One region of the Streptomyces sp. NPDC051576 genome, then DNA from elsewhere that is predicted to be linked to it. Evidence: riboswitches for the same ligand, from Rfam matches in the RefSeq annotation. Region 1 holds a riboswitch; each other region holds the start of a gene.

Region 1 (9,501 bases):
ATTTCTGGAAACCCCCTGTCACCGTGTGCCGTCGCCGCTCTACCATCGGCTTATCCGTAGCAGGCTCCCCTCCGTTTCTGCCCGACGGCTCGTTGTCATGCGAGCCCCAAGCCCTACGGAGCATCGGGGGATGCACATGAACAGCGTTCCGCAGCACCTGCACAGCGAGGACCGCCAGGAGTACGAGCGGATCCTCGACGAGGCGCTGCGCTCCGCCCCTACCCGCCCGGAACTGGCCGCTGTCGGTAAGCGGCTCAACCCCGAACAGTTGCGCACCATGGCGCTGAACGCCACCGCACTCATCACGGCGGCCGCGGCGACCGAGTACCAGCACTACGTGAAGGTCCGCGAGGAACTGCGCCAGCCGGCGTCGTCCACCCCCTCGCCCGTCCACGAGACCGGCTCCGCGGAGCCGGGCGGCGTGGGCGCGATGGGGCTCGCCACCACCCTGGGGGAGGCTGCCGAGGGTGCGGGTGCCGTCGCCGTCGCCGCTGTCCTCACCCCCGTCCTCGCCGGCACGGCCGCGGCGATATTCCTGCTCGTGGGCTACATCCTCAAGATGCTCACTCCCGAGCCCGCGTTCGCCCAGACCATGCTCACCGCGGGCTGGGTGTTCGGCGCCATGACCGCCGCGGCGATCATCGTCGCGATCGTCGGCCTGCTGCTCACCGCTCTGCGCAACAGGCCCTCGCCCGACACCGGCCCCTACGGCGAGTCGGGCGGTGAAGTGGCCCGGGCCAGGGACGCCTGGCACGACGCCCTTCTGGAACGCGGCATCCTGCCGTTCCTCCAAGAGGCGCTCGCGGCTCCTGGTACGGCGGCACTGCGCCGTACGACACCATCGGCACCGACCAGTCGCATGCCGCACCTCGGCTACGACCGCCCGGGCTTCTCCAGCCCCGACGACGGCCCGGAGCCGGGCCACCGCCCGCGGTTCAGCAGCCCGGACTTCTCCAGCCCGGACTTCGGGGGGCCCGAACACCTGCCGGAGTAGCCCCTCGGCTTGCGCCCCCACCCAGGGGAGCGCAAGCCGAACGCCCGGTCCCACAGGGGCCGCTGAGCGATGCGCTCGTCGAACTCCCCCTTTCTCCCGGCACAGTCGGATCAGCCGGTACTCCACGCACGCCCCACGCCCTGCTGTTGAGGAGCCCGTATGCCCGCCCGCATGCACGCCATCGTCCAATCCGCGTTCGGCGGCCCCGAGACGCTCGCCTACGTCGAGACCGACGTCCCCGAGCCCCGCCCCGGCGAGGTGCTCCTGCGGGTGGCCGGCGCCGGCGTCAACCCCGGTGACGCGGTGCTCCGCTCCGGCCGCGTGCCGGAGTTGGTCCCCCTGCCGTGGACGCCGGGCAACGACGTGGCCGGCGTCGTCGAGCGGGTCGGCGAGGGCGTGACCCGGTTCGCGCCTGGCGACGAGGTGTACGGCATGCTTCCCGTCTCGCAGCGCGGCGCCTACGCCGAGTTCACCGCCTCACCGGCCGACGCGCTGGCGCCCGCGCCGAAGAACCTCGACCTCGCGCACGCCGGGGCCATACCCCTGGTCGCGGTCACCGCATGGCAGTCCCTGGCCGTACTGGCGCGAGTCGGCCCAGGCGACCGCGTGCTGATCCACGCGGCGGCGGGCGGCGTCGGCCACGTCGCCGTCCAACTGGCCAAGGAACTCGGCGCGTACGTCATCGGCACGGCCCGCCCGGCTCACCACGACTTCCTGCGCGAACTGGGCGCCGACGAACTCATCGACTACACGGCCACCGACTTCCGGACCACCGTCGCCCCGGTGGACGCGGTCCTGGACCTGGTCGGCGGCGCCTACGGCCCCCAGTCCCTCGACGTGCTCCGGCCGGACGGTCTGCTCATCGGCGCGTCGATCGACCCGGGTACGGACGAGCAACAGGCCGCCGCCCGTGGCCTTCGCTACACATGGGTCACGGCCGAGCCCTCAGGTGCCCACCTGAAGCAGGTCACCGAACACATCGAGGCCGGTCGGCTACAGGTCTCCGTCGACCGCCGCTACCCGCTGGCCGAAGCCACCGAGGCCCACCGCGCCATCGAGGCCAGGCGCACCACGGGCAAGCTCCTCCTCGTACCGTGACCGACTCGACCAACTCCTCTGACTCGTAGGGGGTTACGTACACCCCTCATTCTGAGGACAGTCCCATCCTCTCCCGCGCCGGGATCCGGTTGGCTGGTGATCGTCACCGATCACCACCCAGCGCACCGGGGGATTCGACCATGCACATGCCGTCCTCGAAGAAGACCTGCTCAGCCGTGCTGGCAGCGGCGCTGCTCACCCTGGGCTCACCCGCGGCCGCGACCGCCACCACCGCCGGGCACACCCAGCCGGGGCGCTCCTCCGCCGAGGCCACGCTCCGGCAGGACCTGGCCGCCGTACGGAGGGCCGGCGGCGGCGATGTGAACGTGCTGGCCAGGGTCGACGGACCCACCGGCCCGCCACTCATGGCCCGCATCGGCACCCGCACCGCCGGCTCCCCGGCCCCGATCCCCTGGAACGCTCACTTCCGGGTGGCCAGCACGACGAAGACGTTCGTGGCGACCGTCGTCCTGCAACTCGTGGCGGAGAAGCGGCTGTCGCTCGACGACACCGTCGAGCACTGGCTGCCTGGAGTCGTGACGGGCAACGGCAACGACGGCGGCCGCATCACCGTCCGCGACCTCCTCCGCCAGACCAGCGGCCTGTACGACTACATCGACGACCCGGGGATCCAGGACCGCCTACTCAACCACTTCGACGAGAACCGCTACGACACCACCCCGGCGGCCGACCTGGTCGCGGTGGCGATGCAGCACCAGCCGCTGTTCCTACCGCGTCCGGGCGGGGCCACCCGATGGGCGTACTCCAACACCAACTACCTGCTGGCCGCGATGATCGCCGAGAAGGCCGGCGGCGCCGGCTGGCAGGACCTGGTCGAGCACCGCGTGATCGCGAAACTGGGACTGCGCAACACCTCCATTCCTGGGCTCGATCCGTTCCTGCCGGACCCTCATGTCAACGCCTATCTGACGACCCCGGACGGCAAGCGTCTCGACGTCACCGATCACAGCCTCCAGCACACCGCGGACTCCGGTGTGGTGAGCACCACCGCCGACCTGAACACCTTCTTCCGCACCCTGGCCGGCGGCAGACTGCTCCCCGCCGAGCAGTGGCGCGAGATGCGGCAGACCGTCGAGCGGACCGACGACCCGGAGGACGTGGCCGAGATGCCCGAGGGCACCTACGGCCTCGGCCTGCGCAGGATCCCGCTCTCCTGCGGCGGTTACTACTACACCCACGAGGGCGACGGAGCGGGCGTCAACACCCGCCCCGCGGTGAGCGCGGACGGCAGGCGCGCGGTGACCGTCTCCATCACGACCACCACCGCGCCACCCGGCCTGGCCGCCCTCAACCGCGCGACAGGCACCCTCGTCGACCACGTCCTGTGCCGCACACCGAAGAGCTAGGCGGTCGTCGTCAGTCGGCGATCGGCAGATACACCCGGTTACCCGCCGCCGCGAACTCCTTCGACTTCTGAGCCATGCCCTCCTCGACCTCCGCCTTGCTGCCGCCGTGTTCGCGGCGGATGTCCTGGGAGATCTTCATCGAGCAGAACTTCGGCCCGCACATGGAGCAGAAGTGCGCCGTCTTGGCCGGCTCCGCCGGCAGCGTCTCGTCGTGGAACTCCCGTGCCGTGTCCGGATCGAGGGCCAGGTTGAACTGGTCCTCCCAGCGGAATTCGAACCGGGCGTCGGACAACGCGTCATCCCACTCCTGTGCACCTGGGTGCCCCTTGGCGAGGTCGGCTGCGTGGGCGGCGATCTTGTAGGTGATGACGCCGGTCTTGACGTCGTCACGGTTGGGCAGGCCCAAGTGCTCCTTGGGCGTGACATAGCAGAGCATGGCCGTGCCCCACCAGGCGATCATCGCGGCACCGATGCCGGAGGTGATGTGGTCGTACGCCGGCGCGACGTCCGTCGTCAGCGGGCCGAGCGTATAGAACGGAGCTTCATCACAGATCTCCTGCTGAAGGTCGATGTTCTCCTTGATCTTGTGCATCGGGACATGTCCCGGGCCCTCGATCATGGTCTGTACGTTCAAACGCTTCGCGATCGTGTTGAGTTCCCCGAGGGTCCGCAATTCCGCGAACTGCGCCTCGTCGTTGGCGTCCGCGATCGACCCCGGCCGCAGACCGTCGCCCAGCGAGTACGTGACGTCGTAGGCGGCGAGAATCTCGCACAGTTCTTCGAAGTTCTCGTAGAGGAACGATTCCTTGTGGTGCGCGAGGCACCAAGCCGCCATGATCGAGCCGCCGCGCGAGACGATGCCGGTCTTGCGGTTCGCCGTCAGCGGGACGAACGGCAGCCGGACACCCGCGTGGACCGTCATGTAGTCCACGCCCTGTTCGGCCTGTTCGACGACCGTGTCCTTGTAGATCTCCCAGGTCAGCTCCTCGGCGCGGCCGTCGACCTTTTCGAGCGCCTGATAGAGCGGCACCGTGCCAATGGGGACGGGGGAGTTGCGCAGCACCCACTCGCGGGTGGTGTGGATGTTGCGGCCGGTGGACAGGTCCATGACCGTGTCGGCGCCCCAGCGGGTCGCCCAGGTCATCTTCTCGACCTCCTCCTCGATGGAGGAAGTGACCGCGGAGTTGCCGATGTTGGCGTTGACCTTCACCAGGAACCGCTTGCCGATGATCATTGGCTCGATCTCAGGGTGATTGACGTTGGCCGGCAGCACGGCCCGCCCCGCCGCGATCTCCTCACGGACCACCTCGGGCGAAACCTTCTCCCGTACAGCCACGAACTCCATCTCGGGTGTGATCTCGCCCCGTCGCGCATAGGCGAGTTGCGTGACCGCCGTCCCGTCACGTCCGCGCCGCGGCTGACGTGGCCGCCCGGGAAAGACCGCGTCGAGGTTGCGCAGTCCACCACGCGGTGACGTGTGCTTGATCCCGTCGTCCTCGGGGCGGACGGGACGACCGGCGTACTCCTCCGTGTCGCCGCGGGCGATGATCCAGTTCTCCCGCACTGGCGCCAGGCCCCTACGGACATCGGTGTCGACGAGCGGATCGGTGTACGGGCCGGAGGTGTCGTACAGCGTCACCGACTGTCCATTGGTGAGGTGCACCTGACGAACCGGCACCCGCAGATCGGGGCGTGAGCCCTCGACATACCCCTTGTGCCAGCCGATGGGCTGTTCGTCCTGGCTGACGGCAGACGTGTGTGCGTCCTTGTTGGTCATGAGACCTACTCCCTACGCCGGCATTACCCGGTAACAGGTTCGGCGGTCGACGCAGCGGCTTCCGTCAGCCGATGTTCCATGGGAAACATCACTCGATTCAGGTGACGTTTCACGTGAAACAAAGCAAAGACGAAGGTCAGCGCCCTCTCAGCCCGGTGCTCCGAGCTCCCGCGTGTGCAAAGGTGCCTCCACGCTAGCGTCATATGTGGCGCGGTGAACAGTGGGCCCCCGGCGTTCTTGCGATGATCGGGCGGTGACCACGACGCAGCAGCCCCCGTACCCGCCGACCGGGCCGCAGCATGGCCACGACCACGGACACGGTTCCGGCGGCAGCCATGGCTCCGGTTCAGGAGACGACCACGGCTCAGGTGGGGACGGTGGCCACAACTCCGGAGCGGACGGTGGGCACGGTCATTCGCACAGCCACAGCCATGGGCCCGCCGCGCCCGTCTCCCGCCATCTGCGGAAGGTCATCGCGGCGATCCTGATCCCGTTCACGGTCGCGGTCGTGGTGGGCATGGTGGTGCTGTGGCCCGGCGGCGCTCCGTCGCACAAGCGCACCGGGGTCGGCTTCGACCGGCAGACACAGCAGGCGACAGTCACCAAGGTCGTCAGCGTGAGCTGCGCGTCGGTGAACGCCTCGGGCGAGAGCGCGACCGGTGACACGTCCACCGCCGAGGGCTCCTCCGCGCAGCAGGAGGCGGGCGGCACCTGTAAGAAGGCCACGGTCACGGTCACCACCGGCAAGGACAAGGGCCGTACGTTCACGGAGATCGTGCAGCCCGACCAGTCACGCCAGTTGCACCAGGGCGAGAAGGTCGTGGTCGCCTACGAGCCTTCCGCACCCCGGGATCTGCAGTACTCGGTCACCGACGTGGACCGTAAGTTCCCGATGGCACTGCTCGCCGGGATCTTCGCGCTGGCCGTCGTGGTGGTGGGCCGGCTGCGCGGCGTCATGGCACTGATCGCGCTGGCCATCAGCTTCATGATCCTGAACTTCTTCATCCTGCCCGCGATCCTGCACGGCTCCAACCCGCTGATCGTGGCGGTGGTCGGGTCGAGCGCCATCATGCTCATCGCCCTCTACCTGTGCCACGGCCTGTCGGCCCGCACCTCCGTGGCGGTCCTCGGCACACTCATGTCACTGGTACTGATCGGCATCCTGGGCTCGGTGTTCATCGGCTGGGCCGCACTCACCGGCAACACGGACGACAACACCGGCCTCATCCACGGGTTGTACCCGTCGATCGACATGAGCGGCCTGCTGCTTGCCGGCGTCATCATCGGCTCCCTCGGCGTCCTCGACGACGTGACGGTCACCCAGACCTCGGCCGTCTGGGAACTGCACGAGGCCAACCCGGCAATGGGCTGGCGCGGCCTCTACCGCGCCGGCATCCGCATCGGCCGCGACCACATCGCCTCGGTCGTCAACACCCTCGTCCTCGCCTACGCCGGTGCCGCCCTGCCCCTGCTGCTCCTCTTCTCCATCGCACAGAGCAGCGTGGGCGCCGTCGCCAACAGCGAACTGGTCGCCGAGGAGATCGTGCGCACACTGGTGGGCTCGATCGGCCTCGTCGCGTCGGTACCGGTCACCACGGCCCTCGCGGCCCTTGTGGTCTCGGCGGACCGGCCGGGACCCGCAACAGCTCCGGTGGGTGTCCCGGCAGCGGCCACGGCGGCGCCGGATGCCAAGCCCGCGGCGGCTCGCGGCGGGAAGGGCCGACGCCGCAAGCACTGAGGGCGGCGAGAACCGCCTCCACAGGGCCGAGGAGAAGCGTTCCTGCGAACCTTCATCTCCCGGCGCCCCATGGGACTTCAAGCCTCTACAGACGCCTCCGCGGGCTTCAGGACCCCTGACGAAGCGTTACGCCCCCCCGTCGCCGCCTCACCACGTCACCCCGCGCTCTGCTCCTCCGCCAGGATGCGGTCCAGGGTCTCGTCGAGGTGGGCGTCGAAGTCCGCGAGGGCGCCCTCCTGGCCGAGCGGAACCAGCCGGTCGGTGCGGTCGAGGAACGTCACGAGCGGTGCCGCTCCGGTGCGGAACACCGCCTGGTCGCTGCCCACCTGAAGCCGGATCAGCACCTCACCCAAGGTGTCGGGGTCCACGGGCGCGATGTGTACATCGCCCTCCCCGCACGGCCCGCCCACCCCGTCGATCAGCAGCTCACGGCCGAAAGCCCAGGTCACCGGGGCATCTCCCGGCAAATGGAAGGTCAGCCGCACGGCGTACGGATCGCATGTCTCATAACCCAGTTCCACCGGGATACGGAAGGAGAGCTCCTCGGAGACGAGGAAGCTCATCATGACCTCTGCCTGTACGGACTCGCGCATCGCCTATCCCGTCAATTGCCGTCGACTGGCCGGGAATCATCCCCGTGACACTGAAGGAATATTGCTGAACGTACACGTTAGATCACAAGGAGTAATTTTTCAGATACTGATAGAGAGCGCGAGCGACCCCAGAAGCCTGCCGACCTCACTCTGCAGTTGCCGAGCTGCGGTCATCAGCCGTTCGGCCTGATGCGAGGGGAGGGAAATGGCCATCGTGGCGGCCGTGGTGCCGAGCGTGATCGGAATCGCCGCACAGACCGTCCCCAGCGCGTACTCCTGACGCTCCACCACCAGCTCCATCCGCCGCATCCGGTCCACGCGCCGCAGCAGGGAGTGGCCGTCCCGCACGGTGTAGGGGGTGAGGGACCGCACGGGGTAGCGATCGAGGTGGTCACGCCGGGCATCCTCGTCGAGTTGGGCCAGCAGGCACTGGCCGATCGCGTGCGCGTGCCCCGTCTCACGGAAGTCGGCCCACTCCTCGACCGCCGGATTGCCGGGGCTGTCGGAGACGCACATGACCTCGATCTCGCCGTCGCGGTACATCGCGTAGTAGACCGGTACGCCGATCGAATCCCGCCAGGCGGCCAACACGTCGACGATCGTGCTGCGACGTTTCTCCTGCGCTCCGCTGCTGCTCAGCCGCTCGGCCGCTTCACCGAGGAAGAACAGCCCCTTGTCGCGGCGCAGGTAACCCTCGTGCACGAGGGTGCGCAGCAGGTGGTACGTCGTGGGAAGCGCGAGGCCGGTCTCGCGGGCCAACTGCTTGGCGGGGGCGCCGTGTTCATGTCCGGCGACGGACTCCAGCAGACGCATGGCCCGCTGGACGGAACCGATGAGTGTGACGGCGGACTGCTGCTGGTCCGGGGGTGTCGCGGAGCGTTGCCGCGGCGGGGCCGCCACGGGACGGAGCTGTGCGGGGAGCGCCACTGACTGCGGCCAGGTGGAGGGGACGGTCTGGGTGAGAGGTGCGTGTGGTTCGACGGATGCGGTGTCAACCGTGGCCAAGGGTCACTTCCGGAGCGCGAGGGGGGCAGCCCGTGCGGGGAACACGGGGAGGGGGTGCGCCGCCCGCGGGGTTCGTCCCCGCGGCGAGTTCCGGACTTTAACGGCCCGCCACCGCCTGCGGACGGCCGGTCCGGAAAACTTCCCTCGCCCGAGGGAACCGGTGATTCCTGTTACCGATCACCGGTTGCCCAGCAGGGACCTCACCAGTCGCTGCGTGAGGAGGAGCTCGACGTGAACTTCCGCACCACATAGATCAGTCCGCCGACGAGCGCGACGAAGACCAGCGCCTTGAAGAGCAGTCCGATGACAAAGCCCACGACGGTTGCTATCAGCCCGCCGAACACGACCAGGGCGATGACCGGCACCGCGACCCACTTAACCCACCACGGCAGTCCGCCGAAGATCTCTCGCATCGCCCTCGTCCTTTACCTCTCCGCCCGTCGATCGCACCGGGTCCTGTCGGTGTCCGGCACTCCAGTGCCGGATCTCTGATGTCCTGCACCCGATGCTAGGGCGGCCGAAGGCGGAACGGGGGCCTCGCGCCCCTTGTCCTCCCCTGACCGTCCCCCTAGGGAACCCTGAGACGCGGGTCAGGCTTCCGGTGGAGAGAAGACCACCAGCACCCGCAGATCCTCGCTGATGTGGTGGAACTTGTGGGCAACCCCGGCCGGCACGTAGACCACGCTGCCGCGCGCCACCTGGGTGGTCTCCATTCCGACGGTGATCGCGGCCCGGCCGCTCACGACGAAGTACACCTCGTCCTGGTTGTGCGGCTGCTGCCGGTCGTGCTCACCGGAGTCGAGCGCGTACAGGCCGACCGACATGTTCTTCTCGCGCAGGAACTGCAGATATGCGCCGTCGTTGGCGGCACGCTCCGCCTCCAGTTCATCCAACCGGAATGCCTTCATCGCCCTCGTCCACGCTCGGAG
Region 2 (9,501 bases), on a different contig from region 1:
CCCGGACGCGCTCGCCTACGCCTGGTTCCAGCGGACCAAGGCGGACGGCGACATATACGCCTCGATGCTGCGCGCGATCCACGACGACTCCGTCTCCGACGCCCTCGACGAACTCCTGCGCGGGGCACGGGTGGTGGGCGTGATGGGCGGCCACGCGATGGCGCGCGGGACGGAGGCCTACGCCGGTGCCGCGCGCCTGGGCCGCGAGTTGAGCCGCGCCGGATTCACGGTGGCGACCGGCGGCGGCCCCGGCGCGATGGAGGCGGCGAACCTGGGCGCGTACGCGGCGCCGTACGAGGACGCCATGCTGGAGAAGGCGTGCGAACTCCTCGCCGCCTCACCGTCGTTCAGCCCCTCGATCACCGACTGGGCACAGTGCTCCTTCGAGGTCCGCACCCGCTGGCCCAAGGGCAACCACTCGATCGGCATCCCCACGTGGTTCTACGGCCATGAGCCGCCGAACGCCTTCGCCTCGCACATCGCCAAGTACTTCGCCAACGCCACCCGCGAGGACGGCCTGTTGGCCCGCTCGAACGCGGGTGTGGTGTTTCTGCCGGGCGCGGCCGGGACCGTACAGGAGATCTTCGACAACGCGACGCCGAACTACTACGAGTCGCGCGGCGAGCCCACTCCGATGGTTCTGGTGGACCGGGAGCACTGGACGGAGCGGCTGCCGACGTGGCCGCTGCTGCGTGCACTTGCCCGGGAACGGTCGATGGAGAGCCGTATCGCCCTCGTTGACCGGATCGAGGAGGCTCCCGAGGCGCTGAAACGTCTCGCTGATTAAAGTGCCGGTAAAGGCAACTGCTGTACACCGCATTTGCATTGACACTGCTTACGCGAGGCTTATACACCAGTGAGACTCCTGGGGGTGATGGTGCCTCACCTCAACGCTGCTTCATCTCCCCCTAAACCCCCCGCAGTTGCACATCCCGTGAAGGGCAAACGTGTCCATATCTCGACGTTCCGTACGCATCCTCGGTGTCGCGTCCGCCTCGGCCGCTCTCGCGCTGGGATTCGCGGGCAACGCGCTCGCTTGCAACATCGGTGAGTTCTCCGCCGAAGCCACCTGCGACGGCACCAACGGTGTCATCACCGTCACCGACAAGGACGCCTCGGCCACCGAGGCGACCGTCACGGTGTTCCTGGAGAACAACGGCGCCGACGCGAAGCAGATCGGCGAGGCCCAGACGGTCAAGGGCTCCAAAGAGGGCGTCACCATCTCCTTCGCCGAGGACTGGCAGCCGAACGCCACGTACCGCGTGCACGTCACGGCCACCAACGGCCTCAACAAGAACATCTCGCCGAACCTGACCACCCCGTCCAAGGCCTGCCAGACGGAGTCGCCCAGCCCGACCCCGACGGAGGCCTCTCCGACCCCGTCGCAGACCGCCTCCACTCCGGCCGAGTCCGACACCCCGACCCCGTCGGCCACGGAGAGCAGCAGCACCGCCCCCGCGACGACGACGGACAACGCGCCGTCTCCCGCGGCCGGTGACTCGAACCTCGCCGAGACCGGTGCCAACTCCAACACCGGCATGATCGCCGGTATCGCGGGCGCGTTCGTCGTCGTGGGCGGCGGAGCCGTCTACTTCGGCATGCGTCGCCGCGGTACGGCAGGCCGCTGATCCACCCGTTGTTGTGGCCCGCCCGGTTCGTGGGGGCGGGCCACACGCATGTCTTCTAGCCGCCGAGTACGACGATCTCGGCCGCGTCGAACTCCACCCCGACCGTGCCCCCGACCTCCGGTGCCTCCCGCAGCGCGCAGGCCGCCTCCAGGCGCGGGGCGTCCTCCGGCTGGAGTTGTACGGCGACATGGGTGCCCCGGAAGGTGCGGGCGGCGACCGTGCAGCGCAGGCCCGCGTCGGCGGGGACCAGACGGACCCCGGCAGGGCGTACGAGGAGCGTGCGCGGGCCCTGGGGGGCGTCCTCGGGGACCGGCACCTTGCCCCACGGGGTGTCGGCGGCCTCTCCGGCCACGGTCGCCGGGACCACGTTGTCGAAGCCCAGGAAGCGGGCCACGAACTCGTCGGCCGGGTGCTGCCAGACCTCAAGTGGCGTACCGGACTGGGCGATCCGCCCGTCCCGCATCACCACCACCCGGTCGGCGAGCGCGAACGCCTCACCCTGGTCGTGCGTGACCGCGAGCACGGTCGTGCCCAACGTCCCGAACAGCTCACGGAGTTCGACGACCAGCCGCTCCCGCAGTGAGCGATCGAGCTGGCCGAGCGGTTCGTCGAGCATGAGGAGCCGCGGCCGGGGTGCGAGCGCCCGGGCGAGCGCCACCCGCTGCTGCTCACCGCCGGACAGCCCCGCGACGGCCCGGCGGGCGGCCCCCGGCAGTCCGACGAGTTCGAGCAACTCGCCCACCCGATCGTCCTGTTGGGCCTTCGACGTCCCGTGCATACGCAGCCCGAAGGCGACATTGCCGGCCACGTCCCGCTGCGGGAAGAGCTGATGGTCCTGGAACATCAGGCCCACTCCCCGCTTGTGCGCGGGCACCCCGGCCTGGTCGCGTCCGTCGAGCAACACCCGCCCGGAGTCCAGGGGTTGCAGCCCGGCCACCGCCCGCAGCAGCGTCGACTTGCCGCTGCCGCTGGGTCCGAGGACGCACACGATCTCGTGCTCGGCGACATCGAGATCGACGGCGTCCAGCACGGGCCGGCCGCCGAACCGTACGGTCGCGCCCTCAAGGCTCAGCAGCAGCTCCGTCGTCACGCTCGGTGGCATCTAGAACTCCCCCGTCCGGTCGGTGCGCAGCCGCTCAAGGACCAGCAGGGCCACCGCGCACACGAGCATCAGAATCGTCGAAAGGGCCATCGCCTGGCCGTAGTTGAGATCACCCGGCCGGGACAGCAACCGGGCCACCGCGACCGGCAGGGTCGGGTTGTCGGGCCGCGCGATGAACACGGTCGCCCCGAACTCGCCGAGCGACACCGCGAACGCGAACCCGGCGGCGATCAGCAACGCCCGCCGCACCAGCGGCAGATCGACCTCGCGCCACACCCGCCACGGCGACGCCCCGAGCACGGCCGCCGCCTCCCGCAGCCGCCCGTCCACCGCCCGCAACACGGGCAGCATCGTCCGTACGACGAAGGGGACGCCGACCAGCGCCTGCGCCAACGGCACCAGGATCCATGAACTCCGCAGATCCACCGGGGGTTTGTCGAGCGAGATCAGGAAGCCGAAACCGACCGTCACCGCCGACACCCCGAGCGGCAGCATCAGCAGCGCGTCGAAGCCCCGCACCAGCCGCCCGGCATCGCGCCGGGTCAGGGCCGCGGCGGCGAGACCGCCAATCACGACGGCGATGGCGGTGGCGGCGACGGCGTACTCCAGCGAGTTGCCGATCGCGGCGATCGGCGGGACCAGGAAGGTGCCGCCGTCGTCGTGGGTCAGCGCCCGGTAGAAGCCGAAGTCCGCTGTGTCCAGCGAGCGTTGGACCAGCACGGCGAGCGGCAGCACGAGCAGCAGGAGCACGGAGGCGAGGACCCCGGCGAGCAGCGCCCACTGGCCCGCCCCGCGCGGGCGCCGTGCGGTCACCGACGGGTCCACCAGCCGTAGGGCCGTCTCCCGGCGCCGTACCGTCCGGGCGTGGACGGCGAGGATGGCGCCCACCGCGACGAACTGGACGATCGTCAGCACGGCCGCCGTGGAGAGGTCGAAGACCTCCGAGGTCTGGCGGTAGATCTCCACTTCGAGGGTGGAGAAGGTCGGGCCGCCGAGGATCTGCACGACACCGAAGGACGTGAACGTGAAGAGGAAGACCATCAACGCGGCGGCGGCCACGGCGGGCCCGAGCGCGGGCAGTGTCACCTGCCGCCAGGCCCGGAGCCGGGAGGCGCCGAGCATGCGCGCGGCCTCCTCCTGACGGGGGTCGAGCTGGGCCCAGAGGCCGCCCACCGTCCGTACGACGACCGCGTAGTTGAAGAAGACGTGCGCGAGCAGGATGGCCCAGACGGTGGTGTCGAGGCGTACGCCCCACAGGTCGTCGAGGAGTCCGCCCCGGCCGACGAGGGCGAGGAACGCCGTACCGACGACGACCGTGGGCAGCACGAAGGGGACCGTCACGACGGCCCGCAGCACATGCCGGCCCGGGAAGTCGAAGCGCGCGAAGACATAAGCTCCGGGGAGCGCGATCAGCAGCGTGAGCGCGGTGGAGGCGAGCGCCTGCCAGGTGGTGAACCACAGCACGTGCCGGATGTCGGACTGCGCGAGCACGTCCCCGATGCGGCCCAACTGCCAGGCGCCGTCCACCTTGAGACCGCGCGCGACGATCGAGGCGACGGGGTAGGCGAAGAACACCGCGAAGAACGCGACGGGCACGGCCATGAGCCCGAGCCGCGTCGCGTTCCCTTTGCGGATCTTCCGCCGCGGGGCTACTTCAGTACGAGCGAGGTCCACGACTTGACCCACTGGTCCCGGTCGGCGGCGATCTTCGCGGGCGCCATGGTCTCGGGGTCCGGGGCCTGACGGCCGTACTTCACGAACTCCTGCGGCACCGTGGCGCCGTCGATCACCGGGTAGACGAACATGTTGAGCGGCATGTCCTCCTGGAACTCCTTGGTGAGCAGGAAGTCGATGAAGGCCTTGCCGCCCTTGGTGTTCTTCGCGTTGCTGAGCAGTCCCGCGTACTCGGTCTGCCGGAAACAGGTGCCGTACGACACCCCGGTGGGCGCGGTCGTCGGCTTCGGGTCGCCGTAGATGACCTCGGCGGGCGGCGAGGAGGCGTACGAGACGACGAGGGGCCGGTCGCCGCCCGCCTTCTTGCCACCGGCGGAACCGGAGAACTCCTGGTCGTAGGCCTGCTCCCAGCCGTCGACCACCTTCACGCCGTTGGCCTTCAGCTTCTTCCAGTACGCCTGCCAGCCGTCGTCGCCGTACTGCGCGGCGCTGCCGAGCAGGAAGCCGAGGCCGGGCGAGGAGGTGGCAGCGTTCTCGGTGACGAGGAGGTTCTTGTACGCGGGCTTGACCAGGTCGGCGAAGGAGGCCGGCGGGGTCAGCTTGTGCTTGCTGAAATAGGCCTTGTCGTAGTTGACGCAGATGTCGCCGGTGTCGATGGGCGTGACCCGGTGCTTGGTCTGGTCGACGCGGTACGCGGACTTGACGAGATCCGCGCCCTTCGCGTCGTAGGACTGGAAGAGACCGTTGTCGAGGGCGCGGGAGAGCAGGGTGTTGTCGACGCCGAAGAAGACGTCGCCCTGCGGGTTGTCCTTGGTCAGGATCGCCTTGTTGACGGCCTGGCCCGCGTCACCGTCCTTGAGGACCTTGACGGTGTAGCCGGACTGCTTCTCGAAGTCCTTGAGGACGCTCTTCGAGACGGCCCACGAGTCGTGGCTGACGAGGGTGACCGTCTTGGAGTCGGAGCCGCCGCTCCCGTCCGACCCCGAGCCGCACGCGGACAGCGTGACCAGGCCGAGGCCGACGAGGACAGCACAGTACTTCTTGGTGTTCACGGTGATGACCGAACTTCCTACCCAGAATGACCTGGGCGAGGTTCAGAGGGTCTGCGGCCCGATTGCCGCACTCTCAGCGCTGCGCGCTCCCCTGTCGGATATGAAGGTGTACGTACAGGTGGTGCAGGTGAAGGTTACCTCTCGGTGGCAGCGAGCTGACCGCAGGCTCCGTCGATCTCCTGGCCACGGGTGTCCCGGACGGTGACCGGCACGCCGTGGGCGGCGATGGCCTCGACGAACGCCTTCTCGTCCTCGGGGCGGGAGGCCGTCCACTTGGAGCCCGGTGTCGGGTTCAGCGGGATCAGGTTGACGTGCACGGGCTTGCCCTTGAGGAGCCGGCCGAGCCGGTCACCACGCCACGCCTGGTCGTTGATGTCGCGGATCAGGGCGTACTCGATGGACAGCCGGCGCCCGGACTTCGCCGCGTACTCCCAGCCGGCGTCGAGGACCTCGCGCACCTTCCACCGCGTGTTCACGGGGACCAGGGTGTCGCGCAGCTCGTCGTCGGGCGCGTGCAGCGAGATCGCGAGGCGGCACTTGAAGCCCTCGTCGCTGAAGCGGTGGATCGCCGGGACCAGTCCGACGGTCGAGACGGTGATCCCGCGCTGCGAGAGACCGAGGCCGTCCGGCTCGGGGTCGGTGAGGGCGCGGATGGACTGGACGACCCGCTTGTAGTTGGCGAGCGGCTCCCCCATACCCATGAAGACGATGTTGGACAGCCGCGCGGGACCGCCGGGGATCTCGCCGTCGCGCAGCGCCCGCATGCCGTCCACGATCTGGTGCACGATCTCACCGGTGGAGAGGTTCCGGTCGAGGCCGGCCTGGCCCGTCGCGCAGAACGGGCAGTTCATCCCGCACCCCGCCTGCGAGCTGATGCACATGGTCACCCGGTCCGGGTACCGCATCAGCACCGACTCGACGAGCGTCCCGTCGAACAGCCGCCACAGCGTCTTGCGGGTGGTGTCCTGGTCGGTCGACAGATGCCGTACGACGGTCATCAGCTCCGGAAGCAGCGCTTCCTGGAGCTTGGCGCGCGAACCGGCGGGGATGTCGGTCCACTGCTCCGGGTCGTGCGCGAACCGCGCGAAGTAGTGCTGCGAGAGCTGCTTGGCGCGAAACGGCTTCTCCCCGATCGCGGCGACGGCTTCCTTGCGCTCGGCGGGCGTGAGATCGGCAAGGTGCCGCGGGGGCTTCTTGGCTCCGCGGGGGGCGACGAATGTGAGTTCTCCGGGCTTAGGCATGGCTGTACCAGTGTCGCAGATCGTTTACGGTGATCCGTTTCAGCCGGTGGGCTCGGTCAGCCGGTGTGCTCCAGGTGTTCCTTCAGGAGCTTCTCGTTGTGGGGCATCTCGCGGCGGACCTGGGGGCGGACGACGAGGGGCAGCAGGACCTTGCCGATGCCGTGCCCCTCGAAGTCGAGGTCCATCGTCACGTGGGTACGGCGTCCGTCGTCGACGGGTGTGATCTCACCGCGGAAGTTGCCCCTGACGGGGCCGTCGATCCCGCGCACGGTCCAGGCGCGCGGCGGCTGGAACTCGGTGCACTCCATGGTCATCGCCATGTCGCGGCGGCCCACGTGCCGGGTGACGCGGACCCGGGAGCCGAGTCCGAACGGGCGGTCGTCGAGTTGTTCGGCCAGGACCGCGCTCTCCTGCCATTCGGGCAGGTGGGACGGGTCGATGACGTACGCCCAGGCATCCTCGGGACGGCAGTCCACGTCGAACTCTTCATGGAAGGCGGACATGACGCCCTCCTTCGTTCAGGGCGGTCCCCCTTGCGAGGGCTTACACCGAAATCGTACGACCGGGCGCCCCCGTCCTGTACAGGTCAGGGGCGCCCGGAATGCCGTACGGCAGGACGTCGGACGAACGTCAGGCGGACCCGACGAACAGCACCATCAGCAGCCACACCACCGGAGCCGTCGGCAGCAGCGAATCCAGCCGGTCCATGATGCCACCGTGGCCCGGCAGCAGCGTGCCCATGTCCTTGATGCCGAGGTCGCGCTTGATCATGGACTCGCCGAGGTCGCCCAGCGTGGCGCTGGCGGCGACCGCGAGGCCCAGGACGAGGCCCTGCCACCAACTGCCGTCGTCGATCAGGAACTGCATGCACAGCGCGCCCGCCACCATCGCGAAGGACACCGCTCCGAACAGGCCCTCGCGGGTCTTTCCGGGACTGATGCGCGGGGCGAGCTTGTGGGTGCCGAAACGCCAGCCGACGGCGTAGGCGCCCGTGTCGCTGACCACGGTCAGCAGCAGGAACGTCATGACCCGCCAGGCGCCGTCGTCGGCGGTGAGCATCAGGGCGACGAACGTGGCCAGGAACGGCACGTAGAACGCCGCGAAGACGCCCGCCGTGACGTCCTTGAGGTAGCCCTCCGGCGGTTCCGTCATCCGCCAGACCAGGACGGCCAGCGCGGTCAGCGCCATCGCCACCCAGGCGCCCTCGGCACCCCGGACGTATCCGGCGACGACCATCGCGGCGCCGCCGACCGCGAGGGGCACGAGGGGCGCCTTGATGCCCTTGCGCTCCTGCAGCCGCGAGGTCAGCTCCCACAGACCCACGACGACGGCGACCGCTATCACGCCGATGAACACGGCCTTGACGACGAACAGGGACGCGATGATCACCGCGCCGAGTCCGACCCCGACGCCTATGGCCGCACCGAGGTCCCGGCCCGCGCTCTTCTTCTGCGGGGCGGGCACCGGTGACGGGGCGTCGGGCATGGGCTCCGGATTCTGCGGCACCGCCCCGTAGGGCTGTGCGTACGGCATGTCGGCGGGCTGCGTCCGCGGCGGGTCGTACGGCTGCGGCTGCCGTGTGTCGTACGGCGGCTGCCGTGTCTCGTCGCGGAACAAGGGACCGCTCAGCCGAGCGGCCCCCCGGTCGTCATCCTGGTGTCCGCCGTATGCGGGCTCGTCGGGCACGATGGGCATGGGGCGAGTCTGCTGCGCCTCAGGCGCATCGTACGTGGGACCCGCCGGGGCAGCCCCCTGGACAGGCCCCTGGTCGGACGGCCCCCAGTACCCGGCTTGTGGCGGTGCACCCCAGGAAGAGTCGTTCATCAGACCTCGAGCAGCTCCGCTTCCTTGTGCTTGAGGAGCTCGTCCACCTGGGCGACGTACTTCGCCGTGGTGTCGTCGAGTTCCTTCTCGGCGCGACGGCCCTCGTCCTCGCCGATGTCGCCGTCCTTGATCGCCTTGTCGATCGCTTCCTTGGCCTTGCGGCGGATGGAGCGGATCGAGATCTTGGAGTCCTCGGCCTTGGTCTTGGCGACCTTGATGTACTCCTTGCGGCGGTCCTGAGTGAGCTCGGGGAACGTCACACGGATGATGTTGCCGTCGTTGCTCGGGTTGACGCCGAGGTCCGAGTCCCGGATCGCCTGCTCGATGTTGCGCATCGCGCTCTTGTCGAACGGGGTCACCACGGCCATGCGCGGCTCCGGCACGGAGAACGAAGCCAGCTGGTTGATCGGTGTCAGTGCGCCGTAATAGTCGGCCACGATCTTGTTGAACATCGCCGGGTGCGCACGGCCGGTGCGGATCGCGGCGAAGTCCTCCTTGGCGACCACGACGGCCTTCTCCATCTTCTCCTCGGCTTCGAGGAGGGTCTCTTCGATCACCACTTGCTCCTGCGTGTCTTGAGTAGGCCCGGCTGCTGTGCTGTGTCGGCGTCGGCGGCCGGCTGCGTCGCGTCTTCTTCCTGCACGGTTCCCGACCGGCAGGACATTGTCCATCCCCCGGTCAGGGTCATCAGCCCTGGCTGCCTTGGTCACCCACAAGCGTGCCGATCTTCTCACCCTTGACGGCGCGGGCGATATTGCCCTCCGCCAGAAGCTCGAAGACCAGGATCGGAAGCTTGTTGTCGCGGCACAGGGTGATGGCGGTCATGTCCGCGACCTTGAGGTCCTGGGTGATGACCTCGCCGTAGCTGAGCGCGTCGAACTTGACGGCCTCGGAGTTCGTCTTCGGATCGGAGTCGTAGACCCCGTCCACGCCGTTCTTGCCCATGAGCAGCGCCTCGGCGTTGATCTCGAGGGCGCGCT
Region 3 (9,501 bases), on a different contig from region 1:
GCGACCGGCCTCACGATCCTGTTCTTCCTGGTCTCGCGGATCCGCCGGTTCCTGCGCCGCAGGGCCCAGCGCCGGGAGGAGAGACGGCTGGCCGCGCAGGTGGGAGGGGACCCCGACCCACCGCCGTGGTGACGGCCCGTGACCGGACTGTCAGTGGCGGCCGATAAAGTCGCGGGCATGGCAGGGATTGCGGTGATCGGCGCCGGCATGGGCGCGATGGCGGCCGCTGCCCGGCTGGCCGTCGCGGGCCACCGGGTGGCGGTGTACGAGCGTACGGAGACGTACGGCGGTGCGGTGCGCCGCTTCGAGCGGGACGGCTTCGCCTTCGACACCGGTCCCGGACTGCTGCCCGTGCCCGCGGTCTACCGCGACCTGTTCATCAAGACCGGCAAGCAGCCGCTGGAGGATCTGGTCGAGCTGGTCCAGGTCGACCCGTCCTCCCGGCACGTGTTCGCGGACGGCACCGAGGTGTCGTTGCCGAACGCCTCCCGCGCGGGTGTCGTCACGGCCCTGGACGAGGCGCTGGGCGGCGGCGCGGGACAGCGCTGGGGCGACTTCCTCATCCGGGCCCGCGAGGCCTGGGACCGCACCCGCAGGCCCCTCCTGGAGGAGCCCTTGTGGCCCAACTGGTCGGTGCTGGCCGGGCAGGAGCCCTATCCGGCGGTCCCGCACAAGAAGCTGCTGCGCACCCGCCGCGCGGGCACCCTCGCCGAGATCGGCGCCTGGGAGCTGCGCGACGAGCGCCTGACGGCCCTCCTGGAGAGCCACGCGCTCGCCTACGGCCTCAACCCCTACAGCGCTCCGGCGAGCGCGGCCGTGCTGCCGTACATGGAGCACGCCTTCGGCACCTGGTATGTGCGGGGCGGCATGCGGGAGTTGGCGCGCGCGGTGTACGAGCGGTGCGTGGCGCGCAGGGTCGAGTTCGTCTTCGGGGCGGAGGTCACCCGGGTCCTGGAGAAGGACGGGCGGGCGGCGGGAGTCGAGCTGTCGGACGGCTCACTGTTCGACGCGGACCATGTCGTCGCGGACGTGGACCCGGCGCGGCTGCGGGCACTGACGGAGCGTCCGCTGGACGAGGACGGTGATGTGCGGGCCGATCCGGACGCGCCCAGCCCGGTGCGGTGCACGCTCCTGCTGGCCCTGCGCGGCCCCCGCGAGGCCGGCGCCGTCCACCGGACGGTCGTCCACGCACCGGACCGCGAGGCCGAGTTGGACTTCCTGGCCTCCCCGGGCGGCGACGAGCCCCGCTGCCCCACGGTGACGGTGCTGCGCCCCGACGACCCCGCGCTGCGGCCGGACGACGGCCACGAGTCGGCCGTGGTGTCAGCCGTGCTGCCGGGCGAGGCGGGCTGGGCGGACGAGGGCACGGTCCGGCGTTACACCGACTTCCTCCTCAAGGCCGCCGAGTCCGCCGTGCCCGGTCTACGGGAGCGCCTGTTGTGGCACGAGGTGCGCACCCCCAGGGACACGGAGAGCGAGACCGGTGCCCGCTCCGGAGCCGTACCCGCGCCCTCGCTCGCGGCCGGCGGGGGCCGCTTCCTGCATCCGGCGAACACCACGCGGCTGCCCGGTCTGTACCGGGTCGGCGGCTGGTCCCATCCCGGCGGCGGGCTTCCGCACGCCGGTATGTCGGGGGCGCTGGTCGCCGGACTGATCGTGGAGGGACCGCGGTTCAGAGGGTCTCAGTAGGCTTCAGAAACGGTACTGCTCGTCGTAGCCGGTGCCCGACTGCGGCTGCTGCTGTTGCTGCTGGCCGTCGCCCTGGTAGTACTGCTGGTCCGCCGGGAGTTCGCCGCCGTAGGTCTCGTCGCTGCGCTGCTGCGGGACCCACACACCGCCGGCCGGGGTCTCGCCCACATAGCCGTTGTTGGCGTACTGGTCCTGGGTGTAGCCCTGTTGGGGATACTGCTGCTGGCCGTCGTAGCCCGTGTCGTACGGGGCGCCACCGTAGGTCTGGGTGCCGATGTACGGGTCGGAGTAGGCCGCGTACTGCTGCTGGCCGGTCGTGTCGTAGCCGTACTGCTGCTGGTCGTATCCCGAGTAGGCGGGGTCGTAGCCGTACTGCTGCTGTTCGCCTGTCGCGTAGGCCTGGTCCTGGGTCTGACCGGCGGCCGCTGCCGCGTAGTTGGGATCGGCGGCGTTCGCGTACGCGGCGTTGCTGTATATGCCGTAGGAGCCGGTGTCGTCCGGCAGGGGCTGCGGTTCGTAGACCGAGGTGGTCTCGGCGGCCGTGGGGTCGAGGGGGCGGTTCGGGGTGAACACGTCGTCGCGGTCGTAGTCGTCGTCCTGGGCGTAGGCCGCCTTGTTCTGGCCGTAGTCCTGGAAGGCGCCCTCGGCCGTCTCTGGGCCGGTGGCCGCCAGGTCCGGGTCCTGCTCGTCCGGTTCGCCGCGGCGGCGCTTGATGCCGCCCGCGCCGGGCCGGCCGGAGACCGCCCAGCCGGCTTCGAAGCCGCGGCGGAACGACAGGGTGACGTAGGTCTGGCCGACGGCGAAGGCCACGGCGCCCAGTCCGATCACGACGACGGAGGGCATCAGCACCCCGAGCACGACGCCCAGGAAGCCCACGAAGGCGAGCAGCCGCCAGCGCAGCCTCGCCTTGTACTGCAGCAACACCTCACCGAGCAACCACAGTGCGACGATGCCGAACGCGATGTAGAGGACCGTCCAGCCCATGTACGCCCCTCTCCCAGTGGCCGCTACGCAGTGTGTCGTATGTCCGGGCGGCCGGTCTAGGCCCGCGGTGGGTGGTGCAGGCCCAGGTTCTCGTAGATTTCCAGCGTCGCCGTGGAGTTGTTGAGCGTGATGAAGTGCAGTCCTGGCACTCCCTCGGCCAGCAGCCGGGCGCAGAACTCCGTGGCGAAGTCGATCCCGATCGAGCGTACAGCCGCCGGATCGTCTTTGGCTGTGAGGATTCGCTCTTTCAAGGCGTCCGGGATGACCGCGTTGCTGAGCTGCGGCAACCGCTCCAGCATCCGCACGCTGGTCACCGGCATGACCTCGGGGATGACCGGGGTGACGCAGCCCGCGGCCTCGACACGGTCGCGCAGGCGAAGATACGACTCCGGGCGGAAGAACATCTGGGTGATCGCGTAGTCGGCGCCGGCCCGGCACTTGTCGACGAAGTTCGTGACGTCCGTGTCCCAGTCCGGGGAGCGCGGGTGCATCTCCGGGAACGCGGCGACGCCTACGCAGAAGTCGCCCGACTCCTTGATGAGCCGGACCAGTTCGGCCGCGTACGTCAGCCCCTGGGGGTGCGCCACCCAGTCGGCCATGGGGTCGCCGGGCGGGTCGCCGCGCACGGCCAGGATGTTGCGGATCCCGGCGTCGGCGTACTGCCCGATGATGTTGCGCAGTTCGGCGACGGAGTGGTCGACCGCGGTGAGGTGGGCGACCGGGGTGAGCGTGGTGTCGGCGACGATCTGCTCGGTCTCCTTGACGGTGCCCGCGCGGGTCGAGCCGCCGGCGCCGTAGGTCACCGAGACGAAGTCGGGGGCCACGGCCTCGACCCTCCGCAGCGCGCTCCACAGATTCCGCTCACCCTTGGGGGTCTTCGGCGCGGAGAACTCGAACGAATACGTCCCCTTGCCGGTCGCGAGCATGTCGCGCACGGTGCGTGCTCGATCAGTCCTGGTGGATGCGGTTCCGAAGGCCATACCCGCAGGTTAGTCAGGGGGCGCCGGTCACCCAACCGGAACCGGGATTTTGCCCGCTTTGTCGTCCTCTTGTCCACCCACCGGACAAAAAGCCCGGCTCCTGGACGGCCCTCAGAGCTGCCGCAGCCGCTTCGCGAACTCCGCCGCCGCCGCGCCCGGGTCGTCCGCCTCCGTGACGGCCCGTACGACGACGACCCGGCGGGCGCCCGCTTCGAGCACCTCGTCGAGGTTGCCGAGGTCGATGCCGCCGATGGCGAACCAGGGGCGGTCGGTGCCCAGAGCGGCCGTGTAGCGGACCAGGTCGAGGCCGGGGGCGTGCCGGCCGGGCTTGGTGGGGGTCGGCCAGCAGGGGCCCGTGCAGAAGTAGTCCACGCCCTCCTGGACGGCGGCCGCGGCGGCCTCGGACTCGGCGTGCGTGGAGCGGCCGATCAGCACCTCCTCGCCCAGGATCGCGCGGGCCGCGGGCACCGGGAGGTCGCCCTGACCCAGGTGCAGTACGTCGGCGCCGGCGGCGTGGGCGACGTCCGCGCGGTCGTTGACCGCGAGGAGCCTGCCGTGCCGGGCGCAGGCGTCGGCGAACACCTGGAGGTGCTCCAGCTCCTCGGCGGCCTCCATGCCCTTGTCGCGCAACTGCACGATGTCGACCCCGCCGGCCAGGACCGCGTCCAGGAACTCCGCGAGGTCGCCCTGGCGCCTGCGGGCGTCCGTGCAGAGGTAGAGCCGGGCGTCGGCGAACTCGGCGCGCGCGGCGGCGGCCGCGGTGGTGTCGGGCATGGGTGTGTCCCCCGTCGTCATGGCGTGGTGGTGCCGTGCACGGGCCGCGGGTGGGCGCGGCCCGTACACCGGTCGGTCGTCCGGGTCAGACGGCGAGCGCCTGGGCGCGGCGCTTCACCTCCGTGCCACGATTCTCGCTCAGCGCCTGCGCGGGGGTGCCGGGCAGGCTGGGGTCGGGGGTGAAGAGCCACTCCAGCATCTCTTCGTCGGAGAAGCCGTCGTCCCGCAGGAGCGTCAGGGTCCCCGTGAGGCCCTTGACGACCTTCTGCTCGGCCCCGTCGATGAAGGCGGCGGGGACATGCAGCGCGCGGTTCTCACCACGGCGTACGGCGATGACTTGGCCCTCCTTGACCAGCTGCCGCACGCGTGTCACCTCGACATCGAGCATCTCTGCGATGTCGGGCAGCGTGAGCCAGGCGGGGACGAGAGCATCGATCTTTGCGTCAATCTCGGTCACGTGAACAGCGTGCCATCCCGGACTGACAGTCGGAAGTCGGGCCGGTCCGACCCGGGGGGTCGAACTAGGCGATAGCGGATTTCATCGGTAGCGAAGGGTCGGCCAGCAGGTCGGGATTCATCGGGGTGCGCGCCTCGATCAGGCGGCGGCCCTGGGCAAGGTCGCGGGGGCGGCCGACCGCCAGGAGGGCCACCAGGCGGTCCTCGCGCAGCCAGCAGACGGTCCAGGCCGGGGCGGACGGGTCACCGCGCCACAGGGTCGTGTCGGCGGACGCGTGGTGGCCGGCGTACTGGACGAAGCGGCCGAACTGCTCGGACCAGAAGTACGGCACCGGGTCGTAGACCGCCGGGACCTCCCCGATGATGTTCGCGGCGACCGTGCGGGGGCCCTGGAGGGCGTTGTCCCAGTGGTGGACCAGAAGGCGCTCGCCGTACCTTCCCGAAGGGAAGGAGGCGCAGTCGCCGACCGCGTACACGTCCGGCACCGAGGTGCGCAGCCGGTCGTCGGCCAGGACCTCGCGGTGCGCGCCCAGTGCGACGCCGGAGCCGGTCAGCCAGGTGGTGGCGGGGCGGGCGCCGATGCCGACCACGACGGCGCCGGCGGGCAGCCGGGAGCCGTCTTCGAGCACCACTTCGCCGGGTTCGACGTGCGCCACGCGCGCGTGCGTCCGCAGCGAGGCTCCGGCATCCGCGTACCAGGCGGCCATCGGCGCGGCGACCTCGGCGGGCAGCGCGCCGGCGAGCGGCCGGTCGGCGGCCTCCACGACGGTCACCGCGCAGCCCGCCTCGCGCGCGGCCGTGGCGAACTCCGCGCCGATCCAGCCCGCGCCGACGACCACGATGTCGTGCTGCCGGGCGAGCACGGGCCGCAGCCGCTCGGCGTCGTCCAGGGTGCGCAGCAGATGCACCCCGGGGATGCCCTCGGCGCCCGGCAGCCGGATCGGCTCGGCACCGGTCGCGAGCACCAGGACGTCGTACGGCACCGGGCCCTCGGCGGTGTCCAGTTCGTGCTCGGCGGGGCGCAGGCCCACCACCTCGCGCCCCAGCCGCACCTCGATGCCGAGCGCCTCGAAGTCGACGTCGAAGGCGGAGCCCTCGGCCTTGCCCAGCAGCACGGCCTTGGACAGCGGCGGCCGGTCGTAGGGCTGATGGGGTTCCGCGCCGATCAGCGTGACCGTCCCGGTGAAGCCCTGCTCCCGCAGGGCGACCGCGGTCTGCACCCCGGCCATGCCCGCGCCGACGACGACCACACCTGTCTGCTCGCTCATCCGATCACCATAGACACCTGACGATTTGTCAGTCAGGGGGCGCGTTCAGTGACCTGTTCCACAACACTCGTCCCGCTGCCCGCCTGCGACTCCCACTCCCAGGTCTCCTCCAGGCGGACGCGTCCGTCGGGCAGCTCGACGACTTCGGACACGCAGTGTCCGCAGGACGTCGTCCCGTCCCGCTTCAACTGCACGTACCGGAAGTCGAGCCGGTCCCCCGCGCGCGTGCCGACGAGATGCCCGCGGACGACGTCGCCGCCCGCGTACTCGGCCCAGATCTCGCCGCCCTTCTCGTGGTAGGCGAACCGGGTGCGCGTCCCGACCTGACCCGGTGCCTGGTCCGCGACGGGCGCGAGGACGAGACCGTCGAGCGAGCGGGCCATGAGCGGAGGCTCCCTTACTGAGACATACGGCACGGGCTAGGGTGGCCAACGTAAAGCACTCGCGGGAGTCCGGACGTACCGGGCTGAGAGGGAGGCTGGCCGGCCTCCGACCGTACGAACCTGATCCGGGTCATGCCGGCGAAGGGAGGGGCTGGACGCCCATGCCTACACGTACGTCAGACGTCCTCGTCGTCGGGGGCGGAATCATCGGCCTGGTCACGGCCTGGCGGGCGGCGCAGCGCGGGTTCGCCACCGCCGTGGTGGACCCCGAGCCGGGCGGCGGGGCCGCCCAGGTGGCCGCCGGCATGCTGGCCGCCGTCACGGAGCTGCACTACGGCGAGCAGACCCTGCTCGCCCTCAACCTGGCCTCGGCGCACCGCTACCCGGACTTCGCTGCCGAGCTGACCGACCTCACCGGGCTGGACCTCGGCTACCGGCGCTGCGGCACGCTCGCCGTCGCCCTGGACGCCGACGACCGCGCCCATCTGCGGGAACTGCACGCGCTGCAACGCCAGTCGGGGCTGGACTCCGAGTGGCTTTCCGGACGTGAGTGCCGACGCCTGGAGCCGATGCTCGCGCCGGGCGTGCGCGGGGGGCTCAGGGTCGACGGCGACCACCAGGTCGATCCCCGGCGGCTGGCCCGCGCCCTGGTGGCCGCCTGCGAGCGGGCGGGGGTCGCCTTCCACCGGACCTGGGCCGAGCGCCTCACGGTCGTACGGGAGCGGGCCGCCGGAATCGTCACGCGGGACGGAGAAGCGCTCGGCGCGGACCAGGTGGTGCTCGCGGCCGGCAGTCTCAGCGGGCGGCTGGAGGGGGTCCCCGAGGACGTCCTGCCGCCCGTACGGCCCGTGAAGGGGCAGGTGCTGCGGCTGACCGTGCCGGAGCGGTACGCGCCCTTCCTGAACCGCACCGTGCGCGCCGTGGTGCGCGGCAGCCAGGTCTATCTGGTGCCGCGCGAGAACGGCGAGCTGGTCGTCGGCGCGACCAGCGAGGAGCTGGGCTGGGACACCACGGTGACCGCCGGCGGTGTCTACGAACTGCTGCGCGACGCCCATGAGTTGATCCCGGGCATCACCGAACTCCCGCTCACCGAGACCCGGGCCGGGCTGCGCCCAGGCTCGCCCGACAACGCGCCGCTGCTCGGCCCGACCGGACTGCCGGGGCTGCTGCTGGCCACCGGGCACTACCGCAACGGCGTGCTGCTCACCCCGGTCACCGGTGACGCCCTCGCGCACGCGCTGGCCACCGGTGAACTGCCGGACGAGGCGCGCCCGTTCACCCCGAAGCGGTTCGCCCTCACGGAGTCGCGCGTATGAACGTCTCCGTCAACGGGGAGCCCCGGGAGATCGCTCCCGGCACGGCTCTCGACACCCTCGTGCGGTCCTTGGCCCCGTCGCCCTCCGGTGTGGCCGCCGCCCTCAACGAAACCGTCGTCCCGCGCGCGCAGTGGCCGTCGACGCCCCTCTCCGAGGGAGACCGCGTCGAGGTCCTCACCGCCGTCCAAGGAGGCTGAACCCATGGCCGACGACCCCTTCGTCCTCGGTGGCACGAACTTCACGTCCCGTCTGATCATGGGCACCGGAGGCGCGCCCAGCCTCGATGTCCTGGAGCGCGCGCTGGTGGCCTCCGGAACGGAGCTGACGACCGTCGCGATGCGGCGTGTAAACGCCTCCGTGCACGGTTCGGTGCTGTCCGTCCTGGAGCGGCTCGGTATCCGGGTGCTGCCCAACACGGCGGGTTGCTTCACCGCAGGCGAGGCCGTGCTGACGGCCCGGCTGGCGCGGGAGGCGCTCGGGACGGCCCTGATCAAGCTTGAGGTGATCGCGGACGAGCGGACCCTGCTGCCCGACCCGATCGAACTGCTCGACGCCGCCGAGACCCTGGTCGACGACGGGTTCACGGTGCTGCCGTACACGAACGACGATCCCGTGCTGGCGCGGAAGCTGGAGGACGTCGGGTGTGCGGCGATCATGCCGCTGGGCTCGCCGATCGGCTCCGGGCTCGGTATCCGCAACCCGCACAACTTCCAGCTCATCACCGAGCACGCGCGCGTGCCGGTGATCCTGGACGCGGGCGCCGGTACGGCGTCGGACGCGGCGTTCGCGATGGAGCTGGGGTGCGCCGGTGTGATGCTCGCCTCGGCGGTGACCCGGGCGCAGGAGCCGGTGCTCATGGCCTCGGCGATGCGGAGCGCGGTGGAGGCGGGACGGCTGGCGTTCCGGGCGGGGCGTATCCCGCGCAGGCACTTCGCCGAGGCGTCGTCCCCCGCGGAGGGCCTGGCCCGGCTGGACCCGGAGCGGCCGGCCTTCTGAACACCCGCTCCACAGCGTGGGATCCGTCACAGCTCGGCTGCAGTACCGCCCCGATCCTGGCCGAAAAGGCGGTGCTGTCAGCCTCGGCTCGTACACTCACCTGCGTGGATACGACCCTTCATGACCCTCTCGTCGGGCAGTTGCTCGACGGCCGGTATCGCGTCGACGCGCGGATCGCCGTCGGCGGGATGGCCACGGTCTACCGGGCCGTGGACACCCGCCTGGACCGAGTCCTCGCGCTCAAGGTGATGCACCCGGGGCTGGCGGCCGACGCCTCCTTCGTCGACCGCTTCATCCGCGAGGCCAAGTCGGTGGCACGGCTGGCGCACCCGAACGTGGTGCAGGTCTTCGACCAGGGCGCCCAGGGGTCGTACGTCTATCTGGCGATGGAGTACGTCGCCGGCTGCACCCTGCGGGACGTGCTGCGCGAGCGCGGGGCGCTCCAGCCGCGGGCCGCCCTCGACATCCTGGAGCCGGTGCTGGCCGCGCTGGGCGCCGCGCACCGGGCCGGGTTCGTGCACCGGGACATGAAGCCGGAGAACGTGCTCATAGGGGACGACGGCCGGGTCAAGGTCGCCGACTTCGGGCTGGTCCGCTCCGTGGACACGGTCACCAGCACCACCGGGGCCGTCCTCGGCACGGTGTCGTATCTCGC

Evidence for each region. Region 1 has a riboswitch for thiamine pyrophosphate ahead of thiC (phosphomethylpyrimidine synthase ThiC). Riboswitches for the same ligand answer to the same signal wherever they lie in the genome.
Region 2: it holds a riboswitch for thiamine pyrophosphate, as region 1 does, so the genes downstream of both, AB0M63_RS36590 (thiamine ABC transporter substrate-binding protein) here and thiC (phosphomethylpyrimidine synthase ThiC) in region 1, are expected to answer to the same signal.
Region 3: it holds a riboswitch for thiamine pyrophosphate, as region 1 does, so the genes downstream of both, thiO (glycine oxidase ThiO) here and thiC (phosphomethylpyrimidine synthase ThiC) in region 1, are expected to answer to the same signal.

Annotation. Positions count from the first base shown of each region.
Region 1 is NZ_JBFAZO010000003.1:304,548-314,048, forward strand. It holds gene AB0M63_RS11180 (hypothetical protein) at 131-994, shown strand; gene AB0M63_RS11185 (NADP-dependent oxidoreductase) at 1,154-2,092, shown strand; gene AB0M63_RS11190 (serine hydrolase domain-containing protein) at 2,233-3,459, shown strand; gene thiC (phosphomethylpyrimidine synthase ThiC) at 3,470-5,236, opposite strand; TPP riboswitch at 5,229-5,418, opposite strand; gene AB0M63_RS11200 (YibE/F family protein) at 5,490-6,974, shown strand; gene AB0M63_RS11205 (SsgA family sporulation/cell division regulator) at 7,130-7,567, opposite strand; gene AB0M63_RS11210 (helix-turn-helix domain-containing protein) at 7,667-8,401, opposite strand; gene AB0M63_RS11215 (DUF5326 family protein) at 8,773-8,985, opposite strand; gene AB0M63_RS11220 (cupin domain-containing protein) at 9,163-9,480, opposite strand.
Region 2 is NZ_JBFAZO010000013.1:253,788-263,288, reverse strand. It holds gene AB0M63_RS36610 (LOG family protein) at 1-787, shown strand, start outside; gene AB0M63_RS36605 (LAETG motif-containing sortase-dependent surface protein) at 948-1,628, shown strand; gene AB0M63_RS36600 (ABC transporter ATP-binding protein) at 1,684-2,730, opposite strand; gene AB0M63_RS36595 (iron ABC transporter permease) at 2,731-4,332, opposite strand; gene AB0M63_RS36590 (thiamine ABC transporter substrate-binding protein) at 4,380-5,456, opposite strand; TPP riboswitch at 5,453-5,559, opposite strand; gene rlmN (23S rRNA (adenine(2503)-C(2))-methyltransferase RlmN) at 5,591-6,697, opposite strand; gene AB0M63_RS36580 (SRPBCC family protein) at 6,754-7,200, opposite strand; gene AB0M63_RS36575 (phosphatidate cytidylyltransferase) at 7,328-8,521, opposite strand; gene frr (ribosome recycling factor) at 8,521-9,078, opposite strand; gene pyrH (UMP kinase) at 9,209-9,501, opposite strand, start outside.
Region 3 is NZ_JBFAZO010000022.1:6,717-16,217, forward strand. It holds gene AB0M63_RS44070 (DUF4126 domain-containing protein) at 1-132, shown strand, start outside; gene AB0M63_RS44075 (NAD(P)/FAD-dependent oxidoreductase) at 178-1,689, shown strand; gene AB0M63_RS44080 (hypothetical protein) at 1,693-2,673, opposite strand; gene metF (methylenetetrahydrofolate reductase [NAD(P)H]) at 2,730-3,653, opposite strand; gene thiE (thiamine phosphate synthase) at 3,765-4,427, opposite strand; gene AB0M63_RS44095 (Rv2175c family DNA-binding protein) at 4,513-4,884, opposite strand; gene AB0M63_RS44100 (FAD-dependent oxidoreductase) at 4,949-6,151, opposite strand; gene AB0M63_RS44105 (hypothetical protein) at 6,184-6,534, opposite strand; TPP riboswitch at 6,586-6,698, shown strand; gene thiO (glycine oxidase ThiO) at 6,696-7,850, shown strand; gene thiS (sulfur carrier protein ThiS) at 7,847-8,047, shown strand; gene AB0M63_RS44120 (thiazole synthase) at 8,052-8,846, shown strand; gene pknB (Stk1 family PASTA domain-containing Ser/Thr kinase) at 8,951-9,501, shown strand, end outside.